4 regions of the Streptomyces sp. NBC_01454 genome follow, and region 2 is predicted to be linked to each of the others. Evidence: riboswitches for the same ligand, from Rfam matches in the RefSeq annotation. Region 2 holds a riboswitch; each other region holds the start of a gene.

Region 1 (7,254 bases), 570 kb from region 2:
CCCCCGACAAGGCCCCGCCCCCCGAAGGCACATAGCCCCCGTCCCCTCACCTCTGCCTCTCACCGCTCACTTCTGCCTCTCTCCGCTCACCTCTGCTCACTTCTACCTCTCTCTGCTCGCCTTCTGCCCGTCGGCGAGCAGCCCGGCCACCGACAGGGCGCCCCAGCCCACCGACACCGCCACCGCCCCCACCCGGCGGCCGCGCCCCGGCAGCGTCGCACCGAGCAGCACCGCGTCCCCGAAGTCCGCCGCGATGCGCACATATGCGGCGGTACGCAGCGCCGGCCCGTCCGGAGCCAGCGCCAGCGCCAGCCCGCTCACCGCGTCCCGCCAGGCCAGCGGGCGCAGCGAGGTCCGGATCGCCGGCGCGGTCCGCCCGTCGTCACCGGCCAGCCCCGAGGGCCGTGCCAGCAAGCCGGGCGTCACGGCCACCGCCACCCCGTACGCCGCCGTGGCCACTCCGACCGCACGCAGCAAAGAGACCTTCATCCGCCGTCCGTCCTTCCTTCCTCGCCCACGAGTCACATGAGACCCTCCGGCCCCACTCTTCCCTTCGGACTCACTTACCTCCTCACCTCCTTTCCGCGGCACCCCCCTTCCCAAACGACATCAACGATGTCACCCTGACACTATGAGTGTCATTGAGGGGGAGTCCATGAAGACCGCCGAGCACACCATCGGGCGCGCCACCGAGCCGGCCGTCGAGCCCGACGTCGAGCGCGACAGCGAGCGCGACAGCAAGGGCGCCACCGAGTCCGACGACGAGCGCGCCATCGAGCAGGACGGCAACGAGGCGCCCACGCCGGCCGAAGACCTGCTGTACGGCGTCATCCGACGCCTGTGGCCACTGCACCGCAGGGTCGTGCGCGCGGTGGAACGCGAACTGACCGGCACGGGCCTGACCGCCGGCGAACACGCACTGCTGGACGCGCTGCACAGCGAAGGCCCGCGGACCGTCCCGCAGTTGGCGCGCGCGATGGACCTCGACCGGCAGCCGGTGCAGCGCTGGGTGAACCACGCCGTCGAACTGGGCCTGGCGGTGACGGCCCCCAATCCGGCACACCGCCGCTCGTCCCTGATCCAGCTCACGACCGAAGGCGCGGCGGCGATACGCGGGATCCAGCGCTTCGAGTCGGCGGGCCTGCACCGGCGACTGGCCGATCTGCCCGCCGAGGACCTCCGCACCGCACTGCACGTCCTCGACCGACTCGGTGAGGAATTCCGGCACCTCGGGAACGGCTCGCACGTTCCACCGGAGGAAACCGACAGTCGCGGCAATCAAGACGGCAGTCGCATCCAGCCCAGCTCACCGCATCCGACGCACAAAGGACGGCCCAGAGAATGACCCGCAGAATCACCGCCTGGTCCGAGATCGACAACGGCATCGTGCCGGTCGAGGAGGGCGAGCTGTTCTACGAGACGGCGGGCGAGGGTCCCGCGGTGGTACTGCTCCACGGCGCGATGCTCGACCAGCACATGTGGGACGAGCAGTTCGCCTGGCTGGTGAACTCCGGTCTGCGCGCGATCCGTTACGACTTCCGCGGCCACGGCCTGTCCTCCACGGTGGCCGGGGACTACGCCCACCACGAGGACCTGTGCACACTCCTCGACACCCTCGGCGTCCCCCGCGCCGTCCTCGTGGGCCTCTCCCACGGCGCCCGGGTCGCGCTGGACACTGCCCTCGCCCGCCCGGAGCGGGTGGCGGCCCTCGCGCTCGCGTCCCCCGGGATCAGCGGCCGCGCCTTCACCGACCCCTTCCTCCTGGAGCACATCAAGGAGCAGGTGGCGGCGATCGGCGCGGCGGACGGCGTGGAGCGCTATATCGAGCACTTCCTGCGGATGTGGGTGGACGGGCCGCATCGCGAACCGTCCGCGGTGCACCCGGGATTCCGTGAGCGGATGCGCGCCTCGGCCGAGGCCAATGTGGAGGTGCATGCCGAGGAGCGGGGAGCCGGGATGCCCGTCGAGGTCGGTGCCGCCGGGCGGCTGAGGGAGGTCCGGGTGCCGACGGTCGTGTTCGACGGCGATCTCGACAGCAGCGACATCTCCGCCAACGCCCATGCGATAGCACTGTCCGTCCCCGGCGCCCGCAGAGTCCGGATACCGGGCGCGGCCCATATGGTCAATCTGGAGAACGGCGCGCTCTTCGACCAGGAGCTTCATGCCTTTCTCTGCTCCCTGGACTGGTGACGGGCGGGCCTCCTGCGGCGGGCCGCGCCCCCGCCCGTTCCCGGACCCGCCCCACGCACCGCACCCCTCCCGCACGGCGGTTAGAGTGGCCGGGCCGTGGTGTTCGGGAAGACCGGTGACGGACCTTGAGGTCCCAGACCGGAGCGGCCCTCGCCACTGTGATCGGGGAGTTTCCGTCCCTTCCGCAGACGCACGACGCCTCTGCGGCGCCACTGACCGCAGCCCGCGGCCGGGAAGGCGGGGCGGACGCGTGCACCCGTAAGCCAGGAGACCGGCCACGGCATCTCACGAACTGATCCACGAGGTGCTGGAGCGTGACCGCCGGATGGCCCTGTCCACCGATACCCCGACCACCCCTGCCCACGGCGCGTTCCGCTGGCGCCGGCAGGACACCCTGCGTACCGCGGGCCTGATGGCCGTCATAGCCGGGCTGCACGTCGTCGCCTTCGGCGTGCTCTTCCTGCTGGTGGTCCCCGAGCACTACACCGTCGGCAACCGGGCCTTCGGCGTCGGACTGGGCGTCACCGCGTACACCCTCGGCATGCGGCACGCCTTCGACGCCGACCACATCGCCGCCATCGACAACACCACCCGCAAGCTGATGGCCGACGGCAAGCGGCCGGTCTCGGTCGGCTTCTGGTTCGCTCTCGGCCACTCCAGCGTGGTCGTCGCCATGGCAGCGCTCGTGGCGGGGGGCGCCCAGCTCGCCGGCATCCTGCTCAACGACGAATCCGGCATGCACCAGATCCTGGGCATGGTCGGCACCACCGTCTCGGGGACGTTCCTCTACCTCATCGCCGCCCTCAACCTCATCGCGCTGTCCGGGATGTGGCGGGTCTTCCGCGGGATGCGCAACGGCCGCTACGACGAGGCCGAACTGGAGCGGCAACTCGATGCGCGCGGCTTCATGAACCGCTTCCTGGGGCGCTTCACCCGCTCCGTCACCCGTCCCGGCCAGATGTTCCCGCTCGGCTTCCTCTTCGGGCTCGGCTTCGACACCGCGACCGAAGTGACCTTGATGGTGATGGCGGGCAGCGGCGCCGCGGCCGGCCTGCCCTGGTACGCGATCCTGTGCCTGCCGCTGCTCTTCGCCGCCGGCATGAGCCTGTTCGACACCCTCGACGGCACCTTCATGAACTTCGCCTACCAGTGGGCGTTCTCCAACCCGGTGCGCAAGGTCTACTACAACATCGCCATCACGGGCCTGTCGATCGCCGTCGCCTTCTTCATCGGCACGATCGAGCTGGTGACGGTGCTGCACGACAAGCTCGCCCTCAGCGACCCGCTGACCGGCTGGGTCTCCGGCCTCGACCTGGACAACGTCGGCTTCCTCATCGTCGGCCTGTTCGTCGTGGTGTGGGCCGTGGCGCTGACCTACTGGCGACTGTCCGGCGTCGAGAAGCGCTGGACCGAGCGGGCCGAGCGGGCACGATCGACGCAGCCGGCACAGCCGGACGAGCAGGCGGTGCCGGAGGGGCGGGCGGTGCCGGACGCGCGGACAACACCGGAGAACCGGGCGGCCTCGGACGTCTGAGGCATCCGAGGGGCCGAGAGTCAGAGACCTCTGAGGCGCCCGGTCCAACCGGTCAGGACCTGTCCGCCCGGGCGGACAGGTCCCACCCGTCCCACCCACCCAGCCGATCAGACTCTGGCTCTCCCCTCTCCCCTCACCCCTCACCCCTCACGTGGCTGACCCCGCCGCCGCCCCCGTCGCCAGATCCGGGCCCCAGCGGTCCAGTGCCGCCGCCAGATCGAGCGGCAGCAGCCGGTCCGGCTGGTCCGGGCCCGGCCAGTCCTCCCGCGGGACCCGCCACATCACCTCGAACTCGTTGCCGTCCGGGTCCTTGGCGTACAGCGACTTGGCGACCAGGTGATCGCTGGCGCCCAGCAGGGCGCCCTGCTCGTCGAGCCGGTCACGCGCCGCGAGGAGTTCGCCGAGCGTGCCGACCTCCCAGGCGAGGTGGTAGAGCCCGACCCGTCCCGCTTCGGGCCCGGGAGCCCCGGTGCCCACGGCGAACAGCCCCAGGTCGTGATCGTTGAGCGAGCCGGGAGCGCTGAGAAACGCCGCCCGCCCCGGCACTTCGGTATCCACCGTGAGCCCGAGGGCCTCGGTGTAGAAGGCGATGGACCGCGCTACCTCGCGTACGTAGAGCACCGCGTGGTTGAGACGTCGTACCGACATGACCCTGCTCTCCGCTTCTTCCGCCGCGGCACCACCGTGGTGCCGCCCCACTCCCCGTTCCCGGCCCGGCTCCACCTGCCGCCGGGCCGGCGTCACTTCCGGACCATGAGCACCACGCCCGCCACGACCACCGCCAGCACCAGCGCGACCACACCGCGGACCGGCCGGTGGACCCGCAGACCGGGCAGGAAGCGGTCGGCGGCGAACCGGCCGGGCCCGGTCAGTGCCAGGGCCGCCGCACCGGTGGTCAGCAGCAGCTCGTACTCCACACCCTTGGGCGCGAAGAAGCCCCCGCCCCACTTCACGGCCAGGGCATTGACCATCGTGCCGACGACCGCCGCGGCGGCGAGCGGGGTGAGCAGTCCGGCCGCCAGCCCGAGCCCACCGAGCGTCTCGCTCAGACCGGCGACGACGGCCATCGTCCGGCCGGCCGGATAGCCGCTCATCGTGAAGAACTGCCCGGTCCCGTCGAGCCCCGGCCCACCGAACCAGCCGAACAGCTTCTGGGCGCCATGGGCCGCCATGGTCAGCCCGAGCGCGAGCCGCAGCACGAGCAGCCCGGCGTCGTAGCCGTACGCGGCGGACTGGTCGCGCCGCGAAACGGCGAGGCGGGTGGACTCAAGAGTGCTGAGGGGGGACGTCATGAGGAGCGCTCTTTCCCAGGTCGAGGACCGGCCCGCGAACCCACGGACCAGTTACTTGAAACTTCAAGTCACCCTCCCGACGATACACAGCACCCCCGCGGCGAACAACAGTCACTCGGCACCCCCGGGCGGCCACCCGCACACCCGCCCCGCACCGGCCCTGCTCACGACGAGGGGAGGGCGACGGCGGGCCCGGGGCCGGGGCCGGGTGACAGGGTCACTTCACGGCCCTCCGTGCACGGAGGCGGGCCAGTTGTCCGGGGCCGGCCCCGAGGGCGGTCAGTACCTGTGCGGTGTGCTCACCGTGCCGGGGCGCCGGGGTGCGCACGACCGTCGGCTGTCCGGACAGCTTGAGGGGCGAGGCGAAGGTGCGCAGGGTCCCGGCGCCGGGGTGCTCGATCTCGGCGACCATGCCGCGGGCGACGACCTGAGGATGTCGCAGGGCCTGATCGACGGTGTTGATCGGACCGACCGGGGCCCCTCTCCGGTGAGCAGCCCGGCCCACTCCTGGGCACCACGGGAAGCCGGCGCGCGTTCTATGAGCGGCAGCAGTTCCCCGCGGTGGCGGACCCGGTGGGGGTTGGTCGCGAACCGTGATTCGTCGACGAGCCGGGCGAGCCGGGCGAGCCGGGCAAGTCCGATCGCGGTGGCGAAACGGCGCCACAGGCCGTCGTTTCCGGCGGCCACCATGAGGTGACCGTCGGCGGTGCGATCCAGCACCTGCACGCCGGTCAGCGTTCCGTCGTGGAGGAGCCAGGGGTCGGGGTGCGGTGTGTGGTGTGTGGTGGATGCGGGTCTCACTCCTCCGTTTCGGTGGGATGCGCCAAGGAGCCGGTGGCCGAGCCCAGTTCGAGCAGGAGCTCCATGCAGATGGCGGTGGCGTCGAGGAAGTAGTCGACGCGCAGGTTCTCGTTGGGCGCGTGGTTGGCCTGGTCGGCGTTGGCCAGCGGCAGGCCGATGCTGGGCACCCCGAGGACCTCGGTGAAGACCCAGTCCGGAAGGGTGCCGCCGTAGGCGGGTACCAGCAGCGGGGGCCGCCCGGAGACCCGGGAGACGGCCGCCGCCACCCGCGGCGTATAGGGATTGTCGATCGTGGTCCGCGAGGCCGGTGTGCCGCCGGTCTTGGTGACTGTCACCTCGGGGGCACGCTCCCGCAGATGCGCAGCCACCCGCTCGAAGACGGCCTGCGGATCCTGGCCCGGCGTCAGCCGGATGTCGACGCCCGCCTCCGCGGTGTCGGGGATGATCGTGCGGGCCACATCACCCGTGCTGATCCCGTTGATCGTCAGCGTGGGGCGGTCCGCGAGGCGCTCGTAGAAGGACAGCCCGTCGAAGGCGGGGTCCATCGCGCTCAGCCCGATGTCCCCCAGGACCTGCTGCAGATCGAGCGGGAGCGCGGCGAACGCGGCGCGGTCGGCGTCGGGCAGGGGTTCACGGCCGTCGTCGAAGCCCTCGACGAGGACCCGGCCGTCGGAGTCCTTGAGGCAGGCCAGCGCCTGGACCAGCTGCCATGCAGGATTGGGCGCGACATTGCCGAAGTTGCCGGAGTGCAGGGGCCGGCTCGCACCCCGTGCCCGCAGCCGGAGCCGGAGCATGCCGCGCACCCCGTGCGAGACACACCATTCACCGGACTCGTGCACCGAGCGGTCGCTCCAGACGACCAGATCACAGCGGTCGAACAGCGCCCGGTGCGCCCGCAGGGTGGCCGCCAGCGTGGGGCTGCCGATCTCCTCCTCACCGTCGAGCAGCACCGTGACCGAGCAGGGCAGTTGGCCGGCGTACTCGTCGAACAGGCGCAGCGCCTGCAGATGCGCGTAGTGCTGGCCCTTGTTGTCGCCGGTGCCGCGCCCCCAGATCCGCCCGTCCCGCAGAACCGGGGTGAAGGGGTCGGAGTCCCACCGCTCGCGGGGGCCGGCCGGCTGGACGTCGTAATGGCCGTAGAGGAGGACGTGCGGCGACCCGGCGGGCCCCGCGCGGTGGCCGACCACCAGCGGCCGGCCACCGTCGCCGACCAGTACCGACGGCGTCAGTCCGGCCCGCTTGACCTCGTCGAGAGCATGGTCGGTCGCGGCGGGGAACCCCTCGCCGGTCGCACTCACGCCGGGGTGGCTGACGTACTCCATCAGTCCGGCGATGAGCGCGTCCTGGTGCGTGTCCACCAGGGAGCGCGGGGTGCCGGGGAGCAGAGCGCGGATCGTGGCAGCATCCGTCATGGAAGGACCTCGTTCTCTCGTGGGC
Region 2 (7,254 bases):
CGCCCTGGCGGGCCAGCCAGCGGCAGATCCCCGCCGTCACCACGCTCTTGCCGGCGTCGGACGTCGTACCGGCCACCAACAGGCCACCGCCGACCGCCCCGCCGGACGCCTTCTGCTGCCCGTACGTCACCGGATCCTCCTTCTGTGCCGGCTCCCGCGCCGCCCCTCCGGCGGAAAAACCGGAGGTCTCATCCCTGCCCCGCCGCACGCCGCCGCACCGCCGCCCGCACCACCGCGCCGGCCGCCGGCCGCGCCGCGAGCGTCGCCGCCAGCGCCAGCACACCGACCCGGCGCGAGAGCCGTACGGCCCGTTCGATGTCGGACACCGCCACCGGCCGCGCCCCGCCGTTGAGCACCGGACGGTGTTCCACCCGCCCGCCGTACGCCAGCGTGCCGCCCAGCCGTACGCCCAGCGCGCCCGCGAACGACGCCTCCACCGGGCCCGCGTTGGGGCTCGGGTGCGCGCCGCCGTCCGTGCGCCAGGCCCGCAGCGCACCGCGCCGGCCGGGGCCCGTGAGGACGGTGAGGGCGGCGGTCAGCCGCGAGCCGGGCCAGCCGGCGAGATCGTCGAGCCGGGCCGACGCCCAGCCGAACCGGCGGTATCGGGGCGACTTGTGCCCCACCATCGCGTCCAGGGTGTTCACCGCCCGGAACGCCACCAGGCCGGGCACTCCGCCCACCGCACCCCAGACCAGGGCACCGACCACTGCATCCGAGGTGTTCTCGGCGACCGACTCCACCACCGCACGGGCCATCTGCGGCCCGTCCAGGGCCTGCGGATCGCGCCCGCACAGATGCGGCAGCCGCTCCCGTGCCACGTCCAGGTCGCCCGCCGCCAGCGCACCGCCGACGGCCCGGGCCTCCCGGCCGAGCGAGGTGCCGCCCAGCACGGCCCAGACCGTCGCCGCGGTCAGCGCGATCCGGGCGCCGTCCCGCAACGGGGCCGGGGCGGCGGTGCGTAGCGCGCGCTGCACCAGCGCGGCGCCGGCGGCGGCACCGCCCGCGCACAGCACGGCATGGGCCGCCCCGTGGCCGCGGTGGTCGCGCCACAGCCGGCGTTCGATGGCGGCCGCGGCCCGGCCGAAAGCGGCCACCGGATGCCCGCGCCGGGGATCCGCCGCGATCAGGTCGGCGAGAAAGCCGAGAGCCGCGCCGCACGCATATCCCGCGTGTTCGCCGCGCATCGGGTCACACCGTCGCCAGGGCGTGTCCGCGAAGAAGCCCTGCGGCAGCGGGCGATGGAGCTCTCGACGGGCGGCCAGGCATGGTGATATGTCCTCACTCAGGGTCCGCGCCCTGGCTCGACGTGACGGCGACATGAGTCTCCTGGCTCCCCGGATCGGCGAGTCCTCCGGCCTTCCCGCCCCGACGCGTCCGCCGTTCGGCGTGCGCGCGAGGGGCCGTGGCCTTCGCTGGAGGAACCCTCCCCGGTGACAGTGGCGGGACCGCGCCGGATTCGCACCGGACTTCCTCAGCTGTCGCCGAATGGCTCGGGCAGTCCACCACGCTCCGCGAATGCCCGTCAACTCACCCTTGACCTGCGACGCTGCCCCGTGGCAGGGGCTGTGGCCCACGCCACAGCGTGGCGGAAGGATCACGGACGGTTGCCCGCGCACCTGATTCCACGTCACTATCGGGAGCGCGGCGGCGACGGGGCCGCCGGAAGGGGGCCGGGGGATGCCGCAGCGCGCTGACCGTCACGAGATCCGCATCAGGGTCACGGGCACCAACAATCCCGATCAGGACATCGAGGACCTCAAGACCTGGCTGGCGCGCGAGCCGTGGCTGGCCCGGCGGCAGTACGACTGGGCGATTCGGCCCCGGCCGGCGGACGCCCGCGACGGCGCGAACGGCGACCCGGCCGCCCCCGGCGACATGGCCGTGGGCGTCGACGATCTGGTCCTGGTCATCGTCGGGGCGGTCGCCGCCGAGATCACCAAGAGCCTGAGCATCGCCCTCAAGGAGTGGCTGCGCCGCCGCCGCGAGGAGCGTGACACCGGCGAACGGCCCGCCGTCGCGGTCGGCGTCGACGGCGGCCTGCGTGCCCTGGGGGACGAGGGTCCGGGTGCCCCGGCCCCCGGAGCCCCCGATCCCGGCAGCCCGGACGACGGGAGCGGCAGCATCGCCGGGGACTGAGCCGGATGTCCGAATACGACGCGCGGGGCAAGGTCAACCGGGCGCTGCTGATCTGTGTCGACGACTACCGCCATCTGCGCCCCCTGCCCGCGGTGAAGGACAACGCCCAGGAACTCGAACGCGTCCTGCTCGCCCCCGGCACCGACCTGTTCACCAGGGGCGAGGTCGTCCTGTGCCGCCCCCAGGAGCCGTGGGAGGTGGAGCAGGCGCTGGACACCGTCACCCAGGAGGCGCGCGGACTGCTGCTGGTGTACTTCTCCGGCCACGGCCGGGTGGGCCGGGACGGCGGCAACCTCCAACTGATGGTCGGCGCCTCGGAACCGCGCCACAAGACCGTCTCCTGGCAGGACATGGTGCTGTCCTACCTCGACAACGCCCGGGCCGACCGGATCGTGATCATCCTGGAGTGCTGCTACGCCGGCAACGCCGGGGAGGCCTTCCACAACTGCCGCAAGCCCATGTCGCTGCTGATGGCCGCGCAGCCCAACCGCCGTATCTTCAGCGGCGAGGAGCCCACCGGCGGCAGTGTGTTCACCCGTGCCGTGCGCCGGACCCTGGAGAGCGGACTGCCCGGCAGGCGGTGCGTCACCTTCGAGGACCTCGTCCGGGAACTGCGCGGACAACTCGCCGCCGAACGGACCCCGATGGGCGACGTCTGGGAGCCGCGCTCGGCCAAGCAGAACACCGTCGACGACGTCATCCTGTCCTTCGCCACCCCCGAGATCCGCCCCCCGACCCCGCTGCGGATCCGCCTGCGCCGCCGGCTGAAATTCTCCCTCCGGCACTGGCTCAGGGTCCTGCTGGTGCCGGCGATCATCCTCGTCCCGGCCACCGCCGGCCTCGTCGTACTGAACCTCCCGAACGGCGACGCGCCCTGCCCGCCCGCCCTCGAACTGCGGCTGCTGACCGCCCCCGAGGCCGAACCCGCCCTGCGCCAGGCCGCCTTCGACTACGAGATGTCCGACGCCAACACCCGGCCGCTCAGCGGCGAGGGCGACCTCCCCGACGGCTGCCGGCGCGCCCAGATCACCGTCTACTCCGCGGCCAAGGACCAGGTCGACCAGGGCTTCGCGGCCGCCGACCGCTGGCAGGGCGAGGCCCGCGGCACCGGCCGGGAACGGCCCGCCGACAAGGGCCTCGACCCCCTCAATCGCCCCGGCCCGCAGCCCGACATCTGGATACCGGAATCCACCGCCGACTACTACGAGGCCCGGCGCGGCATGCCGGCCACGGGATCCCCGGCGACCCTGCACTACGGCGGCCCGGTCGCCTACACCCCCCTGGTCGTCGGCGTCCCGGCGAGCCGGCGGCTGGTCGACGTCGAACCAGGCGGCGCCTCCTGGCAGGAGCTGCTCACCGCGACCGACCACGCCCACCAGGACCTCAAGCTCCTGCGGCCCAGCCCCGTGCTGTCCGGCACCGGTCTGCTGCACACCCTCGGCCTCTACCTCGCCCCCGGCGGCCCGGACGCCGCCCTGCTGGACACCCCCTCCCTCGCCCGCGCCGCCGAGGACCGGCTCTCCGCCCCGGGCAGCCAGTACGCCGGCAGCACCGAACTCCTGTGCTCGCTGCGCCCCGACGCCGATGCCTCCGGCGCCGTCGACCGGACCAGGTCCGCGCCCCTGGTGACGGAGAAGTCCCTCGCCGACTACAACCTCGGCCGGGCCATCGGCAGTTGCCCCGCCCTGGGCTCCGCGCTGCCCCTGCACGACCGCTACGTCGCCTACTACCCCGAGGGCGTCCCGGCCCTCGACCACCCCCTCGTCCGCGTCGACTGGCGCGGCACCACCGACGCCACCCCGCGGCAGGCCGCCGTGGCCCGCTTCGCCACCTGGCTGCGCGACCCGCACGGCGGCCGGCGCACACTGACCGCGCAGGGCTACCGCGGAGCCGACGACCACGCCCCGCAGCCCGGCTCACCGCTCGCCGACAGCCGCGCGCAGGTCACCCCCGACCGCCGGATCGTCCGTTACACGGCGGGCCCCGACGAGGTGGCCCGGGTGCTGGAGGGCTACGACAAGGCACAGAAGTCCAGCCAGGTGCTGATCCTCATGGACACCTCCACCTCCATGGCCGACGGCGGCAAGCTCCCGGTCGCCCTGAACGCGGCCGGCCGCGCCCTGGAGATGGTCGGCGCACGGCACACCTACGGCCTGTGGGCCTTCCCCGACCGTGCGCACCCCGACGACCGCTCGGCGGTGCGCGAGCTGGTCGCGCTCGGCAGCCCCGACCCGGCCCCGGGCAAGGCCGCGCTGGACCGGGTCGCGGGCGGTGAACTCGTCGATCACGGGGCCGCGATGGAGGAGGCGCTGACCCGCGCGGTCCGCACGATGAAGAAGTCCGGCGCCACCAACAAGGCCATCGTGCTCCTCCTCGACCAGGACGACGGCGCGGACGGGCGCGCGGCGGCCGTCGGACGCACCCTCGACACCCTCGTCGGGGAAGGGCCCGAGGTGCCCGTACTGGCCCTGGTGATGGGCAAGTCCGGCTGTGACAGTCCGGCCCTGCGGCACCTGGCCCGGGCCTCCCACGGCCAGTGCGTCCCCGGCGGCCCGCAGGCCGTGGACACCCTGGCCGGACGGATCGCCTCCATCGGCACCGCCACCAAGGGGGACCGATGACCGCCGGGCGCACGGCGGTCGGCGCCGCGCTGGCCGCCCTGGCCTTGCTCACCGCGGTCAGCGGCTGTACCCCGGGGGATCAGAAGGTGCCGGAGAAGGGGGCGATCGTCCTCGCCACCGGCAGCGACCTCAGCAGCTCCGGCGTCCGCCAGGACCTGATCCACGCCTGGGAGAAGCGCACCGGCCGCACGGTGCGGACCGTCGAACTCCCCGACACCGCCGACGGCCAGCGCAGCCAGCTGCTGGCGGCGGGCCAGTCCGGCAACGGCGGCTACGACGTGCTCAACCTCGATGTGGCCTGGACCGCGGAGTTCGCCGAGGCAGGCGTCATCCGGCCCTGGCCCGCGCACCTGGACGGCGACTTCCTCGCCAGCGTGGCCAAGACGGTGCAGTACGACGGCAAGGTGTGGGGCGTCCCGTTCAACACCGATGCCGGGCTGCTCTATTACCGCAAGGACCTCCTCGACGCCCACGGCCACCACCGGCCCCCCGCCAACTGGGGCGAGCTGAAGGCCTGGGCCCTCCAGGCCGCGGACGCCTACAACCGCGACACGGACCGCGACGCCCGGGCCGGGGGGAAGAAACGGCCCAGGATGTACGGCATGGTCGCCCAGCTGCGGCCCTACGAGGGCCTCACGGTCAACACCCTGGAGGCCGCCTGGGCCAACGGCGGCGACCCGTACGCCACCAGCTTCACCAAGGGCGAGCAGGTCGGCGCGCTCCAGCTCGGCGTCGCGGACCTCAAGGACCGGCTCGATGCGCTCATGCCGCACGAGGCCGTCACGATGGACGAGACCGACAGCCGCCGCTGGTTCGCCGAGGGCCGCGCGGTCTTCATGCGCAACTGGCCGGTCGAGTACGCCTCGGTCGCCGAGAAGCTCACGTCCGGCGTCCGGTTCGACGTGGCCCAGCTGCCGGCCCGCCCCGCCGACGGCCGACGGCTGTCGGTGCTCGGTGGCCAGAATCTGGCGATCTCCGCCGCCAGCAGCCGGCCGGCCGGCGCACGGTCCCTGATCGAGGCGCTGACCGGCCGGGGCAGTGAACGCTGCCTGCTGGAGCGGGGATTCGCGGCCACCCGCAACTCGGCCTACCGCGCGGGGGACAAGGCGCCCCACTGCCCGCTGCCGCCCGGCGACGCGGAGCGCGCCGAGCACGGCGCCACGGGGCAGCCGGAGCCGCGGCCCGACCCCCGGCTGCTGCACGAGGCGCTGATGGCGGCCGCCCCGCGCCCGCGCAGCGCCCACTACCAGACGTTCAGCAAGGTCGTACAGCTCGGCGTGGCCGCCTGTCTCAACGGCAGCGGCGGCACCGCCATCGCCGACCGGCTGGCCCGGCAGGCCGATGACGCGCTCGGCGGCCGGGGCACCCCACAGGAAAGGCGCCCGGCGGACGACGGCTGATGCCGTGCCCCGCCGGACGCCTCACCGCGTCCGAAACCGCCTCGCGCCGCCGCTTTCGGCTGCGTCAGGCGGCGACGATCAGATAGATGCCGTAGGTCACGGCCGCCGCGCACAGGGCGAAGGCGGTCACCGCACCGGCCCGCGCACCGGCACCCGGTGCGGCGACCGCGACCGCCGCACCCTCCTGGGCCGGCTTGCGGGACGCCCCGACGATGCCGACGGTGAACAGGCCCACGATCCCGACCGTCACCACGAGGGTGACGCCGAAGACCTGGCCGAGAGCTGCCCAATCGATGGTCATGAGGTTCCTTTGGTGATGACAGCTAGCGGGTGACCGTCGCGGCCTTGGGGCGCGGAGCGGGGGTGGAGGTGTCGGGGCCGCCCGGCTGGGCGGGCACCCCGGCGTCGGGGGCGGTCGCCTGGGCGGGCACCCCGGCGGTTTCCAGCGCGCCGTCGGCCGGCGCGGGCTGGCCTGCCGGGGGAGGGGAGACCGTGCGCAGCGCGGTGGTCACCACGCCGGCCGGCTCCGCCGCCGGGCCCTCGTTGACATTGGTGTGGTCGATGGGCTTCCGCCGGGAGGCGGCCCAGATCGTGCCGCAGATACCGAGCGCGAGCACGGCCACCGCCGCCACGCCCCAGTCGCCCTGGCCCGCGAGGAACGCGGCGCCCGCCGCGACCGCACCGGCGGCCGGCAGCGTCAGGCCCCATGCGGCGACCATCCGGCCGGCCGTGGACCAGCGCACCACGCCGCCCTTGCGGCCCAGGCCCGAGCCCATCACGGAGCCGGAGCAGACCTGGGTGGTGGAGAGCGCGAAGCCGAGGTGGGAGGAGGCCAGGATGGTGGCCGCGGCGCCGGTCTGGGCGGCGAAGCCCTGCGGCGGCTGGATGTCGGTGATGCCCTTGCCCATCGTGCGGATGATCCGCCAGCCGCCCAGGTACGTGCCGAGCGCGATGGCCATACCGGCCGAGGCGATGACCCACAGCGGCGGGTCGGCGTGCGGGGCGACGACCCCGCCGGTGATCAGCGCGAGCGTGATCACACCCATCGTCTTCTGCGCGTCGTTGGTGCCGTGGGCGAGGGAGACCAGGGCGGCGGA
Region 3 (7,254 bases), 530 kb from region 2:
CGGCAGCTGCCGGCCGGGGCACCCGCGTCCTGGTCGGCCGCGGCGCACTCGGCGGCGACGGTGTCCGCGTAGAGCAGGTCACGGGGCTCCTGCGGGACCAGACCGACCTGCCGCAGCAGCTCCCGGGGGCCGGTGCGGTGCGGGGTGCGGCCGCCGACCCGCACCGAGCCGGACGACGGCTCGTGCATCCCGACGAGGGTGGACAGCAGCGTCGACTTCCCCGCCCCGTTACGGCCCATCAACGCGAGGGTCTCGCCGCGCCGCACGGTCAGCTCCACCCGGTGCAGCACCTCGGCCCGCCCCCGCCGGACGCCCAGCCCGGACACGGCCGCGGCGATCTTGTCCGGGACAAGGCCGCTCCGGGGCGCCTCCGTCCCGGGGCGGCTCGGCACCGTTCCCGTCCCGGCTCCCCGCCCCGGCGGCACCACCCCCGTCAGCCGCTCGCGCAGGGCGCCGGCCTTGCGGCGGGCGTCGCGCACGGACAGCGGGAGCGGGGACCAGTGCGCGAGGCGGCCGAGAGCCACCACCGGGGGGTGGACGGGGGAGACGGCCATGACGTCGGCGGGGGCGCCCATGACCGGGGCCGCGCCCGGGGAGGGAAGCAGGATGACCTGGTCGGCGTACTGAACGACGCGCTCCAGGCGGTGTTCGGCCAGCAGCACCGTGGTGCCCAGGTCGTGGACCAGGCGCTGGAGCACGGCGAGCACTTCCTCCGCGGCGGCCGGGTCGAGCGCCGAGGTCGGCTCGTCGAGGACCAGGACCTTGGGGTGGGTCGTCAGCACCGACCCGATCGCCACCCGCTGCCGCTGGCCCCCGGACAGCGTGGCCAGGGCGCGGTCGCGCAGCTCGGCCAGGCCCAGCAGATCCAGGGTCTCCTCGACCCGGCGGCGCATCACGTCGGGGGCGAGGCCGAGCGACTCCATGCCGTAGGCGAGCTCGTCCTCGACGGTGTCGGTGACGAAGTGCGCCAGCGGGTCCTGGCCCACCGTGCCGACGACATCGGCCAGTTCGCGCGGCTTGTGGGTGCGGGTGTCCCGGCCGTCGACGGTGACCCGGCCGCGCAGGGTGCCGCCGGTGAAGTGCGGGACCAGCCCGCACACGGCGTTCAGGACGGTGGACTTGCCGACGCCGGAGGGCCCGACCAGCAGGCACAGTTCGCCCTCGGGGACGGTCAGGTCGATGCCCTGGACGGCCGGCGCCGTGGCGTCGCCGTAGGTGACCGAGACCTGCTCGAACCGGATCACGGGGTGGGCTCCTTCACACGCGGACCGACATCGGGGGCACGGCCACGGGACACGGCGCGCGCCGCACGGTCCCCGCTCGGCGGGAGCGGGGCGACGAACGCGGGCAGCAGTCCCACCAGGACGGAGACGGCCGGCCAGAGGGGGAGGACAGGGGCGGTGAGCGGGACGGCGGGCGGATGGAGCGCGGCGGGCGCATAGGCACCGGCCCAGATCATCAGGGCGGCGACGGCGATGCCGGAGCCCGCGACCAGCCAGGCGCGCACCCCCCACCGCTCGGGCCGGTAGCGGCTGCGCACCGACCGCCGGCCGCCGAGCCACAGCCCGCCGAGCGCCGCCGCCAGCCCGGCCAGCAGCAGCGGCAGACCGTAGCCGCCCCCCGACGCGCCCAGCAGCCCGTACGTGCCGGCGCAGATGCCGAGCAGCCCGCCGAGGGTCAGGGCCGAGGTGGTGTGCCGTACGGCCCGCGGCACCTCGGCACTGCGGCCGTACCCGCGCGCGTCCATGGCCGCGGCCAGCGCCACCGAACGCTCCAACGCGCCCTCCAGCACCGGCACCCCGACCTGGAGCAGCGCCCGGAACCCGCGGTCGGGGCGGCCGCGCAGCCGGCGGGCGGCCCGCAGCCGCTGGACATCGGCGACCAGGTTCGGCGCGAAGGTCATCGCGACGACGACCGCGACGCCCGCCTCATAGAGCGCACCGGGCAGCGACTTCAGCAGCCGCGCCGGGTTGGCGAGCGCGTTGGCGGCGCCCACACAGATCAGCAGGGTGGCCAGTTTCAGCCCGTCGTACAGCGCGAAGACCATGGCCTCCGCAGTGACCCGGCCGCCGATCCGGACGCCCTTCGCCCAGTCGGGCAGCGGCACTTCGGGGAGCGTGACCAGGGTGTGCGTACCCGGGATCGGGGACCCCAGGAAGAAGGCGAAGACCAGCCGGAGGGCGATCACGACCAGGCCGAGCTTGACGAACGCACCGTAGGAACGGGCCCACGGCGCCTGCGTACGGCGGGCCGCGACGACATATCCGGCCACGCCCACCAGCAGCCCCAGCAGCAGGGGATCGGTGGTGCGGGAGGCCGCGGTGGCCAGGCCGAGCGCCCACAGCCACCAGGCGCCGGCGTGCAGCGCGGTGGTACGGGTCGTGTGCGGGGCGCTCATCCGCGCCGGCGGCGGAGCTGCCACCCGGCCGCCGCACCCAGGACGACCAGGACCGCGATCCCGCCGAACAGCCCGGCGGACGGCCCCTCGTCGTCCCCGCCGTCCGCGGCCGCCCCCGGGGACGGCGATGCGGACGGCGCCTCCTTCGAGCCGCTCACCCGCTCCGCGCACCCCGCCTTCGGATAGCCGGCGACGGCACACAGCAGGGCGTCCGCGTCATAGCGCAGCGGCCGGGCGACCGCCGCCAGCGCCTCGCCCGCCGAGGCGTCCCCGGACACCTGCGCACACTCCGTCCGGGACGCCGGCGGCCGCTCACCGCCGGGCGCGTCCGCCGCGGTGCCGAAGTCCACGACGACGCCGATCCGCTTGCGGCCCTCCTTGGCGGGGGTGTCACCGCAGATCGCGCCGAAACCGGCGGCCGCACGGGGCTTGCCGGCCGCGGCGGAATCGGCGCTGACGGTGAAGCGGAACCCGACGACCGCACCGTCGGCCGGCCGCAGCGTGCCCGGCCCCTCGGAGGCGTACGTCCAGGAACTGGCCCTGCCCTCCCAGAAGGACCAGTAGCGGTACTCCTGTGCCTGGGCGGGCCCGGCGGCCAGGCCGGTGACCGTACCGGCCAGCAGCGCGGCCCCGGCGAGACCGGCCCGCCGCCTCACGGCCGGCTCTTCTTCCTGCGGCTGCTGAGCAGGAAGCCGATGCCCGCGCCGAAGGCGAGACCGACGCCGGTGATCCACCACACGGTGCCGCCACCGTCGTCCTTGGCGGAGGTGTCGGCGTCCCCGGAGTGCTTCCCCGGAAGGGACGCCGGCGCCGGGCCGGTGGCGTTGAGCGCGGTCACCAGGTCGCTGCCGCCGAAGGAGCGCGGGTCGCTGCCGGTGGCGTGCGCGGCCAGCACCAGCTGGGCGTACGCGGCCGGGCCGCTCTGCCGCGCCCAGTCCGCCGCGTTCTTCTGCAGCCAGGCCAGCGGCCGCCGGGCTTCGCCGCCGTGCCCGCCGGCCGCCAGCGCCACCACGGCGTCCGCGGTATTGCCGACGTCCGGCTGCGGCTTGGCGCCCGGCATCGCGGAGACCAGATGCTGCCCGTTCTTGTCGAGCTGGGCGACGAGATACGCGGCGCCGCCGTCCGCGGCCCGCGCCGCGGAGACCTTGCCCGGCTTCGCGTCCGCGCCGTCCTTGCAGGCCGGCGGCGTGAGGGGCGCACGGTGCCCGGCGGGCTCGACGACGAAGCCCCGGCCGAGCGCTCCGGTCGCGGCGGCCGCGGTGGCGTCGGCGTTCGGGGCCGCGCCCTTGAGCTGGAAGGTGAACGCGCCGTGCGCCTCCTCCTTGCCCGCACAGCCCAGCCGGAAGGTGAGCAGCCCGTCGTAGGGGCTCTTGCCCTTCTTCGACGTCACCGACCCCGGCTTCTGCCCCGCCGCCGCGAGCGCCCCGATGACCACCGAGGTGGAGTTGGCGTCGCCGGGCGAGCCGGGCATCGAGCTCCAGCTGCCGTCGTCGTTCTGCACCGACGTCAGCCAGCCCACCGCCTTGTGCACGGCGTCGCCCTGCCCGCCCAGCGCGGCCAGCGCCTGCACCGCGGCGGCCGTCTGGTTGGTGTCCCGCATCGTCTTGGCGTCACAGGCCTTGCCCGGCTCGGCACGGAACGCGGTGAACGCGCCGTCCGCGCACTGCTGCCCGACCAGCCACCGCACCGCCGGCGCCGCCGGACGCACCCCCACGGTGTGCTGCGCCAGCAGCGCGAGCGACTGCCGCCACACCCCGTCGTACTGCGGGTCCTTGGTGCCGTACAGACCGTCGGGCAGCTTCCCGGGTGCCTTGGACAGGACGGACGGCGAGCCCGCGGCAGCGGCGTACGCGGGGGCGGCGGCCGCGCCCAGCACCAGCGCGGCGGCCAGCGCCGTGGTGGCGCGGCGCGCCAGCTGGGCGCCGGAATGCGGCGAAGGGGCCTGGTGGGCCGGGGAAGCCGTGGGAGCCATCGGGTCGGTGCCTCTCGGGTCGGGTCGCGGCGGGTCACACAGCCGCGCTCGGCCGCCCACCCGCGCACCGATCCGGGATCGCGCGCGGTGGCACCGGGCTCAGCTCCGTATACCTCGACGGTGCCGCGCACCGGCCGTCCGCACGGGCGGGCGGCCGCGGTGGCGCGAGCCTTGGCCGTGCCCTTCGGGTGTTCCGGCTCGTACGGCCCGTCCGCGCCGGCCAGGGCCTGGCGTGGGTGGGCCGTCCTCACGGTTGCGGGTCAGCGCCGGATTTCCACCGGCTTCCCCCGATCGGGTACGGATGAAGTTGTCCCGCACACCTTAACCGGCGCCCGCCCGGCCTTCGCTCGCACGTACGAACCGGCTCCGCGCCCCGGGCCGGTCGGCGGCCGAGGTGACGACCGAAGTGACGACCGAAGTGACGGCCGGGGTGACGACCGAGGCGACGACCGGCTACGGCGCTCCGTCCACCGCCTGGTACCGCACGGGACCGGGGCCCGGCACGCACTCCGCCCGGCCCAGCTTCACCAGCCGGCGCAGATGCGCCTCGGCCTCCGAGACGGCGATGGTGCGGGAGCTGTAAGGGATCTGCTCCCAGGGGCGGTTCCACTCCATGGCGGTGGCGAGCTGCCAGGCCGTGCGCGGTGCGCTCAGCAGCGTCCTGAGATGGGCGAGCCGCTCCTCGTGGTGGGCGAGGAGCGCGCGGACGCGTCCGCCGGCGTCGGTGAAGGCGTGTTGGTGGGCGGGCAGCACCTCGGCGGGGGCGAGCCGGCCGACGCGTTCGAGGGAGTCGAGGTAGTCGCCCAGGGGGTCGGCGGCCTCCCCCGGGCCGGTCGCCCCGTGCGAGCCGGGGAGGCCGGGCGGGCCGTCTTCGGCATGCGGGTCCCCGTACAGGCCGATGTGCGGGGTGATGCCCGGCAGGAGGTGGTCGCCGGAGAAGAGCCGGCCGAAGCCGCGGCCGCGCCGCGCGGGGTGCTCCTCCTCCAGGTGCAGACACACATGGCCCGGGGTGTGCCCCGGTGTCCAGAGGGCGCGCAGCCGGCGCCCCGGCAGATCGAGCAGCTCGCCGGGGCCGATCTCGCGGTCCGGCAGCGCGGCCCGCAGGCCGGGCATCCGCCGGCCGCCCCCGGTGGCCCGGGCGGTGCGCAGCGGCGCCAGATGCTCCTCCGGCGCGCCGGCCGCCGTGAGCTGGGTGAGGAGGTGGTCGAGCCAGCCGTCCGGTGTGGCCTCGCGGGTGCGGCGGACCACGGCGGTGTCCGCGGCGTGCATCGCGATCCAGGCGCCGGAGGCCTCCCGCACCTTGGCGGAGAGGCCGTGGTGGTCGGGGTGGTGGTGCGTGATCAGCACGCCGTGGAGGTCGGTGAGGGCGAAGCCGCAGGCGGTGACGCCGGCGACGAGCGCCTCCCAGGAGTCCGGGTCGTCCCATCCGGTGTCGATGAGCACCGGCCCCCGGTCGGTCTCCAGGAGGTGGACGAGGGTGTGGCCGAGCGGATTGTCCGGGATGGGGACGGCGATGCTCCACACCCCGCCCCGGTGGTCGGTCACCTGCGTCGTCATCCAGGTCCCCTCTCGGTCCGCCGGGCGTCCGGCACCCGTCTCACTATAACTAGAACGGGTTTCAATGCGGCCGGAATCGGGTCCCCGGGCGGCCGCCGGGGGGATTCGGCCCGCCCGCCGTGGACTCCTCCCGGTAGAACTGGTATCAGTTCCTGATGAGTGATTCTGATGAAGCGTCAGGAACCGTCGGGAGGCGGCAGCGATGAGCGACCTCGTCGAACACGGAAAGCTCTACCTGGGCGGCGAGTGGGCCGATCCGGCCGGCCGGGACACCATCGAGGTCGTCTCACCCCACACCGAACAGGTCATCGGCCGGGTGCCGCACGCCTCGCGGGCCGATGTCGACCGGGCGGTGGCCGCGGCCCGCCGGTCCTTCGACTCCGGGGAGTGGGCGAACGCCCCGCTGGCGGACCGGATCGCGGTGGTCACCCGCATCAAGGACGCCTTCGCGGCCCGCAGCGAGGAGATCGCCAAGGTCATCAGCTCCGAGAACGGCACCCCGTTCACCTCCGGGATCATGGTGCAGTCGCTGGCCGCGATGCTGGTGTGGGACGCCGCGCTCACGGTCGCCCGGGACTTCCCGTTCGAGGAGCGGCGGGCCGGGCTGCTGGGGCCGCTGCTGGTGCGGCGGGAGCCGGCCGGGGTGGTCGCGGCCGTGGTGCCGTGGAACGTCCCGCAGTTCACCGCCGCCGCCAAGCTCGCCCCCGCGCTGCTGGCCGGCTGCTCGGTGGTGCTGAAGGTGTCCCCGGAGACCCCGCTGGACGCCTACCTCCTCGCCGAGATCGCGACGGAGGCCGGGCTGCCGCCGGGCGTGCTGTCGATCCTCCCGGCCGACCGGGAGGTGAGCGAATACCTGGTCGGACACCCGGGCGTGGACAAGGTGTCGTTCACCGGCTCGGTGGCGGCGGGCCGGCGGGTCATGGAGGTCGCCTCCCGCCACCTCAGCCGGGTCACGCTGGAGCTGGGCGGCAAGTCCGCCGCGGTGATCCTGCCGGACGCCGATCTGGACGCGGCGGTGGCCGGCATCGTGCCGTTCGCCTGGATGATCAACGGCCAGGCGTGTGTGGCCCAGACCCGGATCCTCGCCCCGCGCAGCCACTACGACGAGATCGCCGAGCGGTTCACCGCCGCGGCGAGCGGGCTGACCGTCGGCGACCCACTGGATCCGGCCACCGAGGTGGGCCCGCTGGTCGCCCGCCGCCAGCAGCAGCGCTCGCTGGACTACATCGCACTGGGGCAGCAGGAAGGCGCCAAGGTCCTCACCGGCGGCGGCCGGCCCGCGGACCGGCCCACGGGCTGGTATGTCGAGCCGACCCTCTTCGGCGAG
Region 4 (7,254 bases), 590 kb from region 2:
CGACCTGCATGTGGGAGCGGGCGGCCTCCAGGCTGATGACGTCGGCGTCGAGGGCGTCGATGGCCTGGACGATGTCGCCGAACTCCGCGTAGCACATGTGGGTATGGATCTGGGTGTCCGGCCGTACGCCGCCGGTGGTGAGGCGGAACGCCTCGGTCGCCCAGTCCAGGTAGGCGGTGTGCTCGGCGGCGCGCAGCGGCAGTGTCTCGCGCAGTGCGGGCTCGTCGACCTGGATGACGGAGGTCCCGGCCGCCTCCAGGTCGTGCACCTCGTCGCGCAGGGCGAGCGCCACCTGGCGGGCCGTGTCGCCGAGTGGCTGGTCGTCACGGACGAAGGACCAGGCGAGCATGGTGACCGGGCCGGTGAGCATGCCCTTGACGGGCCGGTCGGTGTGCGACTGGGCGTACGTCGTCCAGCGGACCGCCATCGGCTCGGGGCGGGAGATGTCCCCGGCGAGCACCGGCGGGCGGACGTAGCGGGTGCCGTAGGACTGCACCCAGCCGTGCTGGGTGGCGAGGTAGCCGGTGAGCTGCTCGGCGAAGTACTGCACCATGTCGTTGCGTTCGGGCTCGCCGTGCACCAGCACGTCGATCCCGGCCTTCTCCTGGAAGGAGAGGACCTCGCGGATCTCGTCCTTGATCCGGTCCTCGTAGCCGGCCGTGTCGATCCGCCCGGCCCGCAGATCGGCCCGTGCCGTGCGCAGCTCGGTGGTCTGCGGGAACGAACCGATCGTCGTCGTGGGCAGCAGCGGCAGGCCGAGGTGCGCACGCTGGGCCGCGGTCCGTTCGGCGTACGGCTGGGAGCGGCGCCCGTCGGCGTCGGTGACGGCCGCGGTGCGGGCCCGCACCGCGGGGTCGTGGGTCAGCGCGGACCCGGCCCGGGAGGCCAGGCCGGCACGGTTCGCGGCGAGTTCGCCGGCGATGGCTTCCGTGCCCCGCGTCAGGCCGCGCGCCAGGACGGTGATCTCCCGCGTCTTCTGCCGGGCGAAGGCCAGCCAGCGGGCGATCTGCGGGTCGATGTCGCGTTCGGCGGTGGCGTCCAGCGGTACGTGCACCAGCGAGCAGGAGGCCGAGACATCGACGCGGTCGGCGAGCCCGAGGAGCGTGCCCAGCGTGGACAGTGACTTCCCGTAGTCGTTGATCCAGACGTTGCGGCCGTTGACGACGCCCGCGACCAGGCGCTTGCCCGGCAGCCCGCCGGCCGCGGCGAGGTCCTGGAGGTTGGCCGCGCCCGACTCGGTGAAGTCGACGGCCAGGCCCTCGACCGGCGCCTTGGCCAGGATGCCCAGCGCGTCGCCGAGCCGGCCGAAGTACGAGGCGACCAGGAGCTTCGGCCGGTCCGTGGCATTGCCGAGCTCACGGCAGGCGCGGGCGGCGGCGTTCAGCTCGGCCGGCGTGCGGTCCTGGACCAGGGCCGGTTCGTCGAGCTGCACCCACTCGGCGCCCGCGGCCCGCAGGTCGGCGAGGACCTCGGCGTACACCGGCAGGAGCCGGTCGAGCAGGGTCAGCGGCTCGAAGTCCGCGGCCACCCCCGGAGCGGGCTTGGCCAGCAGGAGGTAGGTGACCGGCCCGACGAGGACCGGGCGGGCGGTGTGCCCGAGCGCGAGGGCCTCCGTCAGCTCCGCGACCTGCTTGCGGGAGTCAGCGGTGAAGACGGTGTCCGGGCCCAGTTCGGGCACCAGGTAGTGGTAGTTGGTGTCGAACCACTTGGTCATCTCCAGCGGGGCGACGTCCTGGGTGCCCCGGGCCATCGCGAAGTAGCCGTCCAGGGCGTCGGCGCCGACCGCCGCGCGGTGCCGCTCGGGGACCGCGCCGACCATGACACTGGTGTCCAGGACGTGGTCGTAGTACGAGAAGTCACCGGACGGCACTTCGTGGAGGCCGGCGTCGGCCAGCTGCTGCCAGTGGGAACGGCGGAGGGTGCGGGCGGTCTCCTTCAGGGCGTCGGCGGTGACCTCGCCCTTCCAGTAGCCCTCGATCGCCTTCTTCAGTTCCCGGTGCTGTCCCTGGCGGGGGTAGCCGTACACGGTGGCCCGTGCTGCCGCGGCTGCGGACGTCGCTGTCACGGAACTCTCCTTCGCGAGATGTCTCGTTGGTGTCCCGGAGACGGAACGAGAGCGCGAAGGAACGACTGACCGGGCGGACCACGCCGCGGTGTCGCCGCGGGTGCCGCTCCAGAGCTACGCCGACCCGCCCACGAGGTCACCGGGATGGCCGCACACGAGCGGTCGCGTGCGGGCAACGGGCAGGTCTTCGGACTCGTGGGCCCGTCTCGTGCGTACGAGACACCTACTGGCCGTCGCTTCCCGAACCCGGCCGGGTCCAGTGCGTATGACGGCGTTCGTTCCCACTCACCGCTGCGGGGCAGTCCCGGATTCCCACCGGGTTCCCTCTTACGACGCTCCCGCCTGGCGGACGGGGCGAACCAGCTGCACCCGTCACCCTAGAGGGACAACCCGCGGGCGCACACCCCCGCCCGGATGGCGGACGGTGAGAGGGGACGGCCCGTCGTGCGGCCGAGCTGCCCCGGCTCGACCCTCCGCGGCAGCGGGGGAGGCCGTGCGTCACCCGGGAGTTGACTCCAGACGTACGAACGGGATCGACCGCCCGGCCGTGCGGAAGGCCGCTTCGCTGCCGTCCACGTCGAAGCCCATGAAGGCACACAGGCGGCGGGCGAGCCGTGGGTGCCGGGGGGCGTAGCGGGCCATGAGGGCGGCGCCGTCCTCCGGGGGCAGGAAGTGTGCGGTGGTGGTGTAGTGGTGCGTGCCGAACCGGATCGTGCCGCGCGGGGTGTGGCGCAGGTTCTGGTACCAGGCCGCGGCCGGGCCGAAGCCGGAGGCGACCGTCCAGCTGAGCCGGTCGCCGTCCCGCTCGTACGCGATCACCTCCAGGACCACACTGCGGCGGAGTCCCGTGCGGCGACCGGTGTGGTGCAACAGGAGCAGTCGTTTGCCGAAGAGCGGGCCGAGACCCGCGCGGTAGAGACGGATGGGCAGGCGAACCAGCACGCGTCGCCATCCGGTGGGCAGTTGCGGGCGTCCTTGCGTCGAGAACGGTGTCATCGTCGCCTTCCGGATTCGGGAAGCTTCAGCCCTCGGCCGGTGAGGGAGCGAGACCGCGGAGGCGAATCTTCGGTGGTGCAACCTTTGCACAGTCTAAATCCGGTGGGCGGTGCCGGGGGAGGCGCGGTCCGACGGTAGAAAGGGGGCATGACCGAGCGTGCAGCCCCCGCGGGGGACGTGGATGATGTGGACGCGGTGACCCGTGCGGTGCTCACGGCGTCGAGACTGCTGGTGGCGGTGTCCGCGCGCTCGCTCACGGCGGTCGAGGAACGGGTGACGCTGCCGCAGTTCCGGATGCTGATGGTCCTTTCCACGCGCGGAACCACCAAGCTGGTCGTCCTCGCCGAACTCCTCCAGGTCGCCCCGTCGACCGCGATGCGCATGGTGGACCGGCTCATCGCGGCGGGCCTGGCGGACCGGCAGACCAACCCCGACAGCCGTCGCGAGACCCTGCTGCGGCTCACTGACGAGGGGCGCCGCACCGTGGAGGACGTCACCAGCCGCCGACGTGCCGAGATCAGCGCGATCGTGGAGCGGCTCGCCCCGAGTCAGCGGACCGCCCTCATCAAGGCGTTGACCGCGCTCAACGAGGCGGGCGGGGAGCCGCCCGCGGACGATCCGGAGTTGCATCCCCTGGGGTGGCCCGGAGCGTCGGCGCAGCGTGGGGCGTGAGCCCGACCCGGCAGGAATATCCGGGCTACTTGGGAACGGTCGAGGCGACGTCATCGAGCGTGGAGTCCTTGACGAGCCCGGTGTCCTCCAGGACGTCCATGTGGTCCTGGACCGTGTTGTTGGCCTGCGTGGCCAGTCGCCGGATCAGGGTGTTCTTGGTGGTGGCGCGGACCTCGCCGATGGTGACGAAGATCTTGCCGTGGGAGGCCCGCAGCAGGTCCACGAAGAGCTGGTCGAAGGCGCGGCCCTGAGCCTTCTTCAGCTGGGCGACCCAGCCCTGCTGTTCGGAACTGGCCTGGTCGGGGATCGGCACGTTCAACGCCGCGGAGTCCTCGCGGTCGAGTTCGTCGAGCTTGCTGTGTCCCTCGAGCAGATGCATGCCGGCGCGCTTGATGGCCTCGCTCGACGCATGGGTCTGGGCGAGCCGGCCGGCCGGCATCTCCCACAGCCCGGCCTGCCGGACCTTGGTGAGGAAGGTCTTGTCCAGCGCCGTGAGCGGGCCCGTGTCGCCGCCGCCGTCAGCGGCGGCCGGACCGGACTTCGCCGCCGGGAGGTTGGCGGACACCGACTCGTCGGCGGAGCTGTTGCGCTGGGAGAACCACACGGACACACCGGCGATGACCGCCACGAGAGCGACCGTCAGGGCGAGCACCCGGCCACGGCCACTGACGGGCGACTGCCGGGGATTTCGAGCGTGAGACTTCATCATGCCTCCTGGAGTGCGCGACAATTCGCCTGCGGGCGCTGTGGCGCAACGGACTGCTGGGGCATGAGCCACGCTAATCATTGCATGAGGCAAATGAATCGATTCAGCGATGGTGCGCAAAAGAGGGTGGCGCCCGACGGTCATCGGCTACGATCCCGCCTCCACTGAGCCTGCCGGCTCGCCCGGGGCCGCTGAAACCGCCCTTATATGGCTCTCTGTGTGGCCCTATGTGGCTCTATGTAGCTCTCCTTCCGATTCGTCATGCCTGACGCGCTGTGCGCGCTTTGCCGCATACCGTGATCCCTGAGCACGTCGAGAGATACGTCGAGCGGTACGCCGAGCGGCCGTGGACACGGCGAAGGGACCGGTATGGAGTCCAGCAACCACGGCGGGGAGCCGCCTCGCCCGGCGTCCGGCCGGCCGGACAAGGGCGAGGCCCCACCACCTTCCACGGCCCGTCCGGCGCACCGCCCCGCCGGTGATGCCCCGCGGCGCGACGAGGCACCGCCCGCGTCGAAGGGCGGCGGCCGGCGCCGCCCGTTGTTGCCGAGCGGACCGCCGCCCGGTCCGGCGCGCCCCGGGTTCTGGCGCAGTCCGCTGCGGGGACCGTGGCTGACCTCGGTGTTCGGGCTGATCCTGCTCGTCGGCGTCACCGTGCTGTTCGTGACCGGGCTGTTGTCCTACGCCTCCTACAACCCCGATCTGGCCCCGGGCAACGACCAGACGCCGCAGAAGGGCTGGCTGGGCTTCTACCTCTTCTCCTGGCCGACCAGCCCCTACTGGCTCTACCGCCTCACCCAGGGAGTCCACGTCACGCTGGGCGTGGTGCTGATCCCCGTCCTGCTCGCGAAGCTCTGGTCGGTCATCCCGAAGCTGTTCTCCTGGCCGCCGGTGCGCTCGGCGGGTCAGGCCCTGGAGCGGATCTCGCTGCTGCTTCTGGTCGGCGGCGCGCTCTTCGAATTCGTCACCGGCGTACTCAACATCCAGTTGCACTACATCTTTCCCGGCTCCTTCTACACCCTGCACTTCTACGGTGCCTGGGTGTTCATCGGTGCCTTCGTCGTGCACATCGTCTTTCGCCTCACCACCATGGCCAAGGCGCTGGGCAGCCGCAGCTGGCGCACCGAACTGCGTACCCCGGCCGCCCGCACGCAGAGCGAACCACCCGACGACACCGGGCTGGTGACCCCGAACCCCGCACCGCCGACGATGTCGCGGCGCGGTGCGCTCGGCACGGTCGGGGCGGGGTCGCTGGCGCTGCTGCTGGTGACGGCCGGTCAGAGCATCGGCGGGCCGCTGCGCAGGACCGCGCTCCTCGCGCCGCACGGCCAGGAGCCGGGCAGCGGCCCCAGCGGCTTCCAGATCAACAAGACCGCCGCAGCCGTGGGTATCCGCGCCGCCGACATCGGCCCCGGCTGGCGGCTCGTCGTACGGGGCGGTGGCCGGGAGCGCACCCTCACCCGCGCGCAGCTGCTGGCGCTGCCGCAGCACACCGCGGCGCTGCCCATCGCCTGCGTCGAGGGCTGGTCGACCGACGACCAGGACTGGAGCGGTGTGCGGCTCTCCGAGCTGGCTGCCCTGGTCGGCCTGGTCGGCCTGCGGGCGGGCCCTCCCGGCGTGTTCGTCGAGTCCGCGCAGCGCGCCGGCTCCTTCCGCTCGACCCAGCTGCGCGACAACCAGGTCCGCGACCCCAGGTCGCTGCTCGCGCTGCGGGTCAACGGCGTGGCGCTCTCCCGCGACCACGGCTTTCCCGCGCGCATCATCGTTCCGGCCAACCCCGGGGTGCACAACACCAAGTGGGTCACGCGTCTCACCTTCGGAGCGCCCGAGGCCACCGGAGCGACCTCGTGAACGCCTTCCGCGCACGGTACGGCGCTTCCGCCGTCCACCTCCTCCTGGTGCTGTGCTCGTTCGCGCTCGCCGGTTATGCGGGGGTCCGGCTCCTCCAGGGCGACACCCTCGGCGTCGCCCTCTGGTTCGTCGGCGCCGCGCTCCTGCACGATCTGGTCCTTCTCCCGCTGTACACGGTCACCGACCGGCTGCTGCAACTCCTCTTCCGCGGTGGCCGGAACAGCGCCCGGCGCCACGGCGGCACCGTCGCCGAACGGATCAACTACCTCCGTGTGCCCGCCTTCGTGGCGCTGCTGCTGCTCGTGGTCTGGTACCCCCTCATCCTGAACCGGGTGCCGGGCTACACCCTGTACACGGCCCTGCCGGCCGGTGTGTTCTGGTCCCGCTGGCTGCTGCTCACCGCCGGCCTCTTCGCGCTCTCCGCGCTGTGCCTGCTGGCCGCCATGTGGCGCGCCCACAGGTCCCTCGCGCGGACCGCGGACCCCGAATGAGGGGACGTCCGGGCGCACGGACGCGGCGCGCGAGAATGCTCCGCACGGACCCCTCTCTGGATTGGACCCCCCGATGGCCTCAGCACCGCAGACCGGTACACCGGCGCCCGACTTCACCCTGCCCGGTGGTGTGCTGACCGGCGACCGCTTCGAGCGCCGTGACCACACCCTGTCCCTGCGGCGCGGCCGCCCGCTGGTCCTGGCGTTCTATCCGGGCGACGACACCAGCGTGTGCACCAAGCAGCTGTGCTCCTACTCCAGCGGCCTGGAGCGGTTCCAGGACCAGGAGGCGGAGGTCTGGGGCATCAGCCCGCAGGACGTCGACAGTCACGAGCGGTTCGCGCGCAAGCACGACCTGCGGATGCCCCTGCTCGCCGACACCGATCGCGAGGTCGCCCGCGCCTTCGGCATCGCCGCCCCCGGCATCGGCGTGCGACGGGCGGTCTTCCTCATCCGCCCCGACGGCACCCTGC

What was found. Region 2 has a riboswitch for cobalamin ahead of OIU81_RS28360 (cobalamin biosynthesis protein). Riboswitches for the same ligand answer to the same signal wherever they lie in the genome.
Region 1: it holds a riboswitch for cobalamin, as region 2 does, so the genes downstream of both, OIU81_RS25915 (HoxN/HupN/NixA family nickel/cobalt transporter) here and OIU81_RS28360 (cobalamin biosynthesis protein) in region 2, are expected to answer to the same signal.
Region 3: it holds a riboswitch for cobalamin, as region 2 does, so the genes downstream of both, OIU81_RS26085 (prenyltransferase/squalene oxidase repeat-containing protein) here and OIU81_RS28360 (cobalamin biosynthesis protein) in region 2, are expected to answer to the same signal.
Region 4: it holds a riboswitch for cobalamin, as region 2 does, so the genes downstream of both, metE (5-methyltetrahydropteroyltriglutamate--homocysteine S-methyltransferase) here and OIU81_RS28360 (cobalamin biosynthesis protein) in region 2, are expected to answer to the same signal.

The regions. Positions count from the first base shown of each region.
Region 1 covers NZ_CP109460.1:5,846,530-5,853,783, reverse strand. The annotation lists gene OIU81_RS25935 (nucleoside/nucleotide kinase family protein) at 1-35, shown strand, start outside; gene OIU81_RS25930 (hypothetical protein) at 103-489, opposite strand; gene OIU81_RS25925 (MarR family winged helix-turn-helix transcriptional regulator) at 632-1,345, shown strand; gene OIU81_RS25920 (alpha/beta fold hydrolase) at 1,342-2,190, shown strand; cobalamin riboswitch at 2,271-2,484, shown strand; gene OIU81_RS25915 (HoxN/HupN/NixA family nickel/cobalt transporter) at 2,516-3,724, shown strand; gene OIU81_RS25910 (VOC family protein) at 3,872-4,372, opposite strand; gene OIU81_RS25905 (DoxX family protein) at 4,465-5,016, opposite strand; partial or broken gene OIU81_RS25900 (CoA transferase) at 5,234-5,706, opposite strand; gene OIU81_RS25895 (M20/M25/M40 family metallo-hydrolase) at 5,814-7,229, opposite strand.
Region 2 covers NZ_CP109460.1:6,416,366-6,423,619, forward strand. The annotation lists gene OIU81_RS28355 (cobyric acid synthase) at 1-130, opposite strand, end outside; gene OIU81_RS28360 (cobalamin biosynthesis protein) at 189-1,184, opposite strand; cobalamin riboswitch at 1,321-1,472, opposite strand; gene OIU81_RS28365 (hypothetical protein) at 1,678-2,136, shown strand; gene OIU81_RS28370 (caspase family protein) at 2,142-4,757, shown strand; gene OIU81_RS28375 (extracellular solute-binding protein) at 4,754-6,157, shown strand; gene OIU81_RS28380 (hypothetical protein) at 6,222-6,458, opposite strand; gene OIU81_RS28385 (inorganic phosphate transporter) at 6,481-7,254, opposite strand, start outside.
Region 3 covers NZ_CP109460.1:5,885,267-5,892,520, forward strand. The annotation lists gene OIU81_RS26070 (ABC transporter ATP-binding protein) at 1-1,244, opposite strand, end outside; gene OIU81_RS26075 (CbiQ family ECF transporter T component) at 1,241-2,398, opposite strand; gene OIU81_RS26080 (SCO2322 family protein) at 2,395-3,054, opposite strand; gene OIU81_RS26085 (prenyltransferase/squalene oxidase repeat-containing protein) at 3,051-4,370, opposite strand; cobalamin riboswitch at 4,572-4,715, opposite strand; gene OIU81_RS26090 (MBL fold metallo-hydrolase) at 4,824-5,927, opposite strand; gene OIU81_RS26095 (aldehyde dehydrogenase) at 6,130-7,254, shown strand, end outside.
Region 4 covers NZ_CP109460.1:7,006,248-7,013,501, forward strand. The annotation lists gene metE (5-methyltetrahydropteroyltriglutamate--homocysteine S-methyltransferase) at 1-2,065, opposite strand, end outside; cobalamin riboswitch at 2,227-2,453, opposite strand; gene OIU81_RS31000 (nitroreductase family deazaflavin-dependent oxidoreductase) at 2,564-3,061, opposite strand; gene OIU81_RS31005 (MarR family winged helix-turn-helix transcriptional regulator) at 3,209-3,733, shown strand; gene OIU81_RS31010 (DUF4142 domain-containing protein) at 3,759-4,442, opposite strand; gene OIU81_RS31015 (molybdopterin-dependent oxidoreductase) at 4,809-6,290, shown strand; gene OIU81_RS31020 (hypothetical protein) at 6,287-6,781, shown strand; gene OIU81_RS31025 (peroxiredoxin) at 6,855-7,254, shown strand, end outside.